Regions from separate parts of the Kribbella sp. C-35 genome, predicted to be linked through region 2. Evidence: riboswitches for the same ligand, from Rfam matches in the RefSeq annotation. Region 2 holds a riboswitch; each other region holds the start of a gene.

Region 1 (2,250 bases), on a different contig from region 2:
ACCGTGGACAGGCGCGACCCGAGTCCGAGCTGACGGACGTCGACGCGCTCACCGGTCTGCACGGCGCGTTCGCGGACCTCGGCGAGCTCGAGCCGCATGCGATCGACACCACCCGGCTCGACGCGCAGCGGACAGCAGCGGAGGTCCGCAAGGCCGTTGCCTCAGGCGACTACCTGCTCAGTGCCTGAACAGGCGTACGCCTGTTTCGAACCAGGTGATCCGGGCCGCCGCGCAGGCGGCCGCCACCTCGGGTGTGCGGATCGAACCGCCCGGATCGGCAATGTGCGAGACGCCGTACCGCTGGGCCTCCACGACGTTGTCGGTGAATGGCAGCGCCCCGTCGGAGACCATCGCGACCCCGGTGAGCGGATCGCTCGAATGGCGGGCCCACCAGAGCGCGGCCTTCTCGCCGGCGAGTCGCGTACAGTCCACCCGCGACTGCTGCCCGGCGCCGACGCCGATCGTCATCCCGTCCTTAACCATCACCACGGTGTTCGACTGGGTGTAGCGGGCAACGATCATCCCGAGCACCACATCGTCCGGAAGATCACGCGGAATCGGCCGCGCATCCCGCTCCTGCGTGAGCCGTACGCCGAACACCTCGCGGACCTCCTCCGCCGGCGGCTCGAACTCCGGGTCGACCTCCAGCACCAGGTAGGTCCCGCGCTTCTTCGCCGCCAGGATCTCCACCACGCCCTCGTCGTACCCGGGCGCGATGATCCCGTCCGACACCACCCGCTTCAGCACCATGGCCAGCTCGAGATCCACCGGATGCGAGACCGCCACGAAATCGCCGTACGACGACTTCGGGTCAGCGTCCCGCGCACGGGTGTACGCGGCCGCCACCGTCTCGCCGAGCGCGGCACCCGCCGGCGACACATGCTTGTACGACGCCGCAGCCGGTACGCCGAACCGCTCCGCCGCCTCCCGCACCAACTGCCACCCGGTCAGCGCATCGAGCACGTTGATGTACGACGGCTCGCCCGCAACCACCGTGAACGGCGCAGAGTCGAGGCTCGCCGCTTGATGAGGATTCATGCCATACCGCAGACGCATCAGGACCTCCGAATGGATCGGAGGCGCCCAGGCGGACGACGCCTTGTGTGAACACGTCCGCTCCCCGGTGGTACTCCACCCTCGCCAGTCGCGGTGCGCCCAGCCTACTTCGTCGCCCGCACCACCAGCAGGCGTGATGCCTCAGTCAGCGGTTCCCCGTGCCAACCGCCCTCGATGACCACGTCCGAGAACCCCGCCGCCCGCAGGTCGGCCGTGATCTCGTCGGCAGACCGGAAGTACAGGACGTTCCGGTAGACCGCGTCACGCCCGTCCTCGAAGACGTTGTGCGCGTCGAACGTCACGCGCCCGTGCGCGATCTCGATCAGCTCGAGCCACTCCTTCAGGTGCCCGGCCAGCGTGTCCCGTTCGCCGTACGTCGCCTCGCTCGTCCACTGCTCCCACGCCCGCGCCGCCGGATTGCGCGACTCGAACGCGAGCACCCCGCCGGGACGCAGCGCGGCCGCCAGTGCAGCGACTGCCGCCGCGTGCTCCGCGACGTGCATCATCGTGTTGCCGCTGCTGACCGCGAGATCCACGTCGCCGGTCGGCTGCACCATCCGGTGGTCCCCGTCGATCCAGGTGACGGCGTCGGCACCGGGCTGGCGACGCGCGTACCCGAGCATGGTGGGACTCGGGTCGATGCCGACCACCATCCGCCCCGGAGTGGCCAGCGACCGGGTGAGCAGACCGGTGCCACACCCGAAGTCCAGAACCTTCGCAGCGCCCTCGGCCAAGGCACGGTAATAGTCGTGATCCTCGCCGGACGGGTTGTCCAGATCGTAGAGCTCCACCAACTGCTCGTCGCCGTACGGGTCATCGATCACGCACCGCACCTTACTGGGCCAGTAATAGAGTGAGCGGCATGGTCGATGTGAAGCCTCGTAGCCGGACAGTCACCGACGGGTTGGAAGCGACCGCCAGCAGAGGCATGCTGCGCGCGGTCGGGATGGGCGATGACGACTGGGCCAAGCCGCAGATCGGGGTCGCGTCGAGCTGGAACGAGATCACCCCGTGCAACCTGTCGCTGGACCGGCTCGCGAAGGCGGTCAAGGACGGCGTGCACGCGGCCGGCGGGTACCCGCTCGAGTTCGGCACGATCAGCGTGTCCGACGGCATCTCGATGGGCCACGTCGGCATGCACTACTCGCTCGTCAGCCGCGAGATCATCGCCGACTCGGTCGAGACCGTGATGGA
Region 2 (2,250 bases):
AAGTGGTTCTGCTCGGCGCCGCAGGTGGACGTGTTCCTGGTACTGGCGCAGGCGCCGGACGGGCTGAGCTGCTTCGTCGTACCGCGGGTTCTTGCCGACGGCAACCGGAACCCGTTCGCGTTGCAGCGGCTGAAGGACAAGCTCGGCAACCGCTCGAACGCGTCGTCCGAGGTCGAGTTCCACGGCACCATCGGATATCGGTTGGGCGAGGAAGGCACCGGCGTACGCACGATCATCGAGATGGTGGCCGCGACCCGGCTGGACTGCGTGCTCGGCTCGGCGGCGCTCCAACGACGGGCCCTGGTCGAGGCGATCTGGCACACGCAGCACCGCGCGGCGTTCGGCGGCCTGCTCGCCGACAAGCCCGCGATGCAGAACGTGCTGGCAGACCTGGCGATCGAGAGCGAGGCAGCAACAGCCCTGGGCATGCGCCTCGCCGCAGCAGTTGACGCGTCGCTCGCGGGCGACGAACGGCAGGCCGCGTTCCGGCGGATTGCCCTGCCGCTCGCGAAGTTCTGGGTGTGCAAGCGGACGCCGTTCATGGTGGCGGAGGCGCTGGAATGCCTCGGCGGCAACGGGTACGTCGAGGAGTCCGGGCTGCCGCTGCTCTACCGGGAGTCGCCACTGAACTCGATCTGGGAAGGATCGGGCAACGTCAACGCACTCGACGTACTGCGTGCGCTCCGCCGCCCGGAGTCGCTCGAGGCGTGGCTGCTCGAGGTCGGCTCGGTCCAGGGTGCCGATGCGCGGCTCGATGCGGCGGTCAACGACGTACTGCAAGCGCTTGCTGATATCGAGAACGCCGAGGCCGGGGCGCGGCGACTGGCTGCGCGGATGGCCCTGTGCCTGCAGGCGTCGCTGCTGATCCGGAACTCGACGCCGGAGGTCGCGGACGCGTTCGTGGCGTCCCGGCTGGCCGGCGACTGGGGCGGTGTGTTCGGGACGCTCCCGCGGACTACGCCGTTCGAGCAGATCGTCAGCCGCGCGATAGGGTGACTGTGCCTTTCTTTTGGCAGTCGCGACTGGCGCGCTGAAGGTGGAGAACCACCGGGGAGCGAAACCCGTCGGCACCGTGCGCCTGGGTGCCTTCGACCCACTGCAACCGCAGGAGAGACAACGATGACTCAATCCTTCGACGCTGCCGCCGCGTCGGCCGCGTACAACAACGCGCTGCAGGTGATCGCCGCGGTGGAACCCACCATCGCCGGCGCGATCAAGGCCGAACTCGCCGACCAGCGGTCCTCGCTGAAGCTGATCGCGAGCGAGAACTACGCCTCCCCCGCCACCCTGCTCACGATGGGCAACTGGCTGTCGGACAAGTACGCCGAGGGCACCATCGGGCACCGCTTCTACGCCGGCTGCCAGAACGTCGACACCGTCGAGCAGACCGCCGCCGACCACGCCCGTGAGCTGTTCGGCGCCCCGCACGCGTACGTCCAGCCGCACTCCGGCATCGACGCGAACCTGGTCGCGTTCTGGGCGATCCTGGCGCAGCGGATCGAGTCCCCGGCGCTGGCCGAGGCGGGCGCGAAGCACGTCAACGACCTGTCCGACGAGGACTGGACCAAGCTCCGCAAGGCGCTCGGCGACCAGAAGATGCTCGGCATGTCGCTGGACGCCGGCGGTCACCTGACGCACGGGTTCCGGCCGAACATCTCCGGCAAGATGTTCAACCAGCACTCCTACGGCACCGACCCGGAGACCGGGCTGCTGGACTACGACAAGGTCGCCGCGACCGCGCGCGAGTTCAAGCCGCTGATCCTGATCGCCGGCTACTCGGCGTACCCGCGCAAGGTGAACTTCGCCAAGATGCGCGAGATCGCCGACGAGGTCGGCGCGACCCTGATGGTCGACATGGCGCACTTCGCCGGCCTGGTCGCGGGCAAGGTGTTCACCGGCGACTTCGACCCGGTCCCGCACGCGCACGTCACCACGACCACGACCCACAAGTCGCTGCGCGGCCCGCGCGGCGGCATGGTGCTCTGCCAGCCGGAGTACGCCGACGCCGTCGACCGCGGTTGCCCGATGGTCCTCGGCGGCCCGCTCAGCCAGACGATGGCGGCGAAGGCAGTCGCGCTGGCCGAGGCGCGGCAGCCCTCGTTCCAGGACTACGCGCAGTCCGTCGCCGACAACGCGGTCACACTGGCCGAGGGCCTGATGAAGCGCGGCGTGAAGCTGGTGACGGACGGCACCGAGAACCACCTGGTGCTGCTGGACGTCTCGTCGTACGGCATCACCGGCCGGCAGGCC
Region 3 (2,250 bases), on a different contig from region 2:
GAGCAGGTGCTCGCGCTCGTCCACGTCCAGCTGGGTGGCACCCCGGATCGCCCGTACCGCCACGTCCGCCTCCTTAGATCTTGTCCCCCAACCCTAGGCCAGCGTAGTCAGAGAGTGGACAGCCGTCTCAGCGGCGTCGACCGTCTGCTCCAGCAGCAGCGCGATCGTCATCGGCCCGACCCCGCCCGGAACCGGCGTGATGAGCCAGGCCACCTCGGCCGCCTCCGCGAAGTGCACGTCGCCGACGTTGCCCTCGTTGTACCCGGCGTCGACCACGACCGCGCCCGGCTTCAGCCAGTCGCCGCGGACGAAGTTCGCCTTCCCAACCGCGGCGAGCACGACGTCGGCGGTCCGGACCAGCTCCGGCAGGTCGCGGGTCCGGGAGTGCGCGTACGTGACAGTGGCGTTCGATGCCAGCAGCAACATGCCGGCCGGCTTACCGAGGATCGGGCTGCGGCCGATCACCACCGCGTGCGCCCCTTCGAGCGGTACGTCGTACGCCGCCAGCAGCCGCATGATCCCGCCGGGGGTGGCCGACCGGAACCCGGGATCCCCGAAGGCCATCGCCGCGAACGACCGCATCGTCACGCCGTCGACATCCTTCGCGGGGTCAATCGCCTCGAACGCGGCCCGCTCGTCGATCTGCGCCGGCACCGGGTGCTGCAGCAGGATCCCGTGCACGGCCGGGTCGTCGGAGAGCTTCGTGATCTCCGCGACCAGCTCCTCGGTGGTCGTCTCGGCCGGCAGTACGACGCTGAGCGACGCTATCCCGGCCTTCTTCGAGCGGTTCTGCTTCATCCGCACGTACGTCGCCGACGCCGGGTCGTCACCGACCAGCACGGTCGCCAGACACGGCTGCACGCCGTACTGCTCCTGAAGGATCCGGGCTCGTTCGGCGGCCTTCGCGACCATCTCGGCGGCGAGGTCGGTTCCGATCATCAGTTCAGCAGTCATCTGCGCACTCCTCTGGGCGTGAATTGGGTGCCCAGGCGCGCGGCGAAGCCGGATGGCAGACCGTTCCCCGGTGGTCGTCCACCTCAGCGCCAGTCGCGGTCCGCTGTCAGGATACCGACCCGGCTCAGAGCAGGCCGGCGTGGTCGAGCGCGAGGTAGGCCGCGTCGACTCCGGTCATCGCACCGGGCGTGCGCAGCTCGGCACGGAACGCGTCCACGGACAGCTCGACCGGGACACAGTCCTCGGCCTCGTCCAGCTGCTGCTTCCCGTCCGGCCGGCACCCACGCGCGATCGCGACATACTTCCGGTACGTCGACGACGCACCGGACCACTGCCAGCCGACCACGTCCAGGGTCTCGCAGGTGTAGCCGGTCTCCTCCTCGAGCTCCCGGGCACCGGCCAGCGCCGGATCCTCGTCGGGCTCGACGTACCCACCCGGCAGGTTGGTGACCACCCGGTCCGGCCCAGCGCGGAACATCCGCACCGTCACGATCCGGCCTTCCGGCGTCAACGGCAGCACGGTCACCCCGGAAGTGATACCGGCCGCCGACTTCGGGCCGAGCACGTCCCAGTCGACCTCGCGGCCGTCGGGCATCCGGTACCGCCGCAGGCTCACGGAGAGGAAGCGCTGGAACCCAGGCTCCTCCCCCACAAGCTCCCAGGCGGCGGGGTCTGCAGGCCGAGACGGCTCAGCCGCCACCTTGTCGGTGGCGGCTGAGTTCTCGATCTGGTCCGTCACAGCGGACGGTCGTCGTCGGGATCCTCCGGCGGCGCCACCGGGGCGTCGTCCGCCGGCGGAGCGACCGGGGTGTCACCCGCAGACGACTCACTGGAGCCTCTGGAATCGCCCGAAGCCGACTCCGAGTCCGAACCTGTCTCCGCGTCGGCGTCCGACTTCTCGTCCACCGCCGGGCTGGACTCGCTCAGGATGCCTGCCAGCGACTCCTCGGAGATCCGCTTGAACTTGCGCACCTGGGTGCGGGTCCGGTCCAGGACGGCGACCTCGAGCTGCTCCGGGGTCAGCTCCCGGACCTCGGTGCCGTCGTGGCCGAGCGCGTCCACCGCGAGCCGGAGCGCGCCGGCCAGCGAGATGCCCTCGGTGTAGTGCTCGCCGATGTACTCCGCGACCGTGTCGGCGGCGCCGCCCATCACGGCGTACCCACGGACGTCCGCGATCGAGCCGTCGTAGGTGAGCCGGTAGATCTGGTCGTCGGCCACGCCGGCGCCGATCTCGGCGACCAGGATCTCCACCTCGAGCGGCTTCTCGCCGCCGGAGGAGAAGATCGCGCCGAGGGT

What was found. A riboswitch is a leader RNA that binds a small molecule or an ion and turns the genes downstream of it on or off. The one in region 2 is predicted to bind ZMP and ZTP.
Region 1: another riboswitch for ZMP and ZTP. It lies ahead of ACLJOO_RS39515 (5-aminoimidazole-4-carboxamide ribonucleotide transformylase); the one in region 2 lies ahead of ACLJOO_RS37245 (glycine hydroxymethyltransferase).
Region 3: another riboswitch for ZMP and ZTP. It lies ahead of ACLJOO_RS42330 (bifunctional 5,10-methylenetetrahydrofolate dehydrogenase/5,10-methenyltetrahydrofolate cyclohydrolase); the one in region 2 lies ahead of ACLJOO_RS37245 (glycine hydroxymethyltransferase).

What each region holds. Positions count from the first base shown of each region.
Region 1 covers NZ_JAJPWG010000007.1:411,257-413,506, forward strand. Annotated here, with positions in the region: gene ACLJOO_RS39510 (AAA family ATPase) at 1-188, shown strand, start outside; gene ACLJOO_RS39515 (5-aminoimidazole-4-carboxamide ribonucleotide transformylase) at 178-1,056, opposite strand; ZMP/ZTP riboswitch at 1,075-1,158, opposite strand; gene ACLJOO_RS39520 (class I SAM-dependent methyltransferase) at 1,161-1,880, opposite strand; gene ilvD (dihydroxy-acid dehydratase) at 1,919-2,250, shown strand, end outside.
Region 2 covers NZ_JAJPWG010000006.1:522,558-524,807, forward strand. Annotated here, with positions in the region: gene ACLJOO_RS37240 (acyl-CoA dehydrogenase family protein) at 1-996, shown strand, start outside; ZMP/ZTP riboswitch at 1,009-1,091, shown strand; gene ACLJOO_RS37245 (glycine hydroxymethyltransferase) at 1,120-2,250, shown strand, end outside.
Region 3 covers NZ_JAJPWG010000010.1:44,647-46,896, forward strand. Annotated here, with positions in the region: gene aroH (chorismate mutase) at 1-63, opposite strand, end outside; gene ACLJOO_RS42330 (bifunctional 5,10-methylenetetrahydrofolate dehydrogenase/5,10-methenyltetrahydrofolate cyclohydrolase) at 94-954, opposite strand; ZMP/ZTP riboswitch at 977-1,061, opposite strand; gene ACLJOO_RS42335 (NUDIX domain-containing protein) at 1,079-1,693, opposite strand; gene prcA (proteasome subunit alpha) at 1,690-2,250, opposite strand, start outside.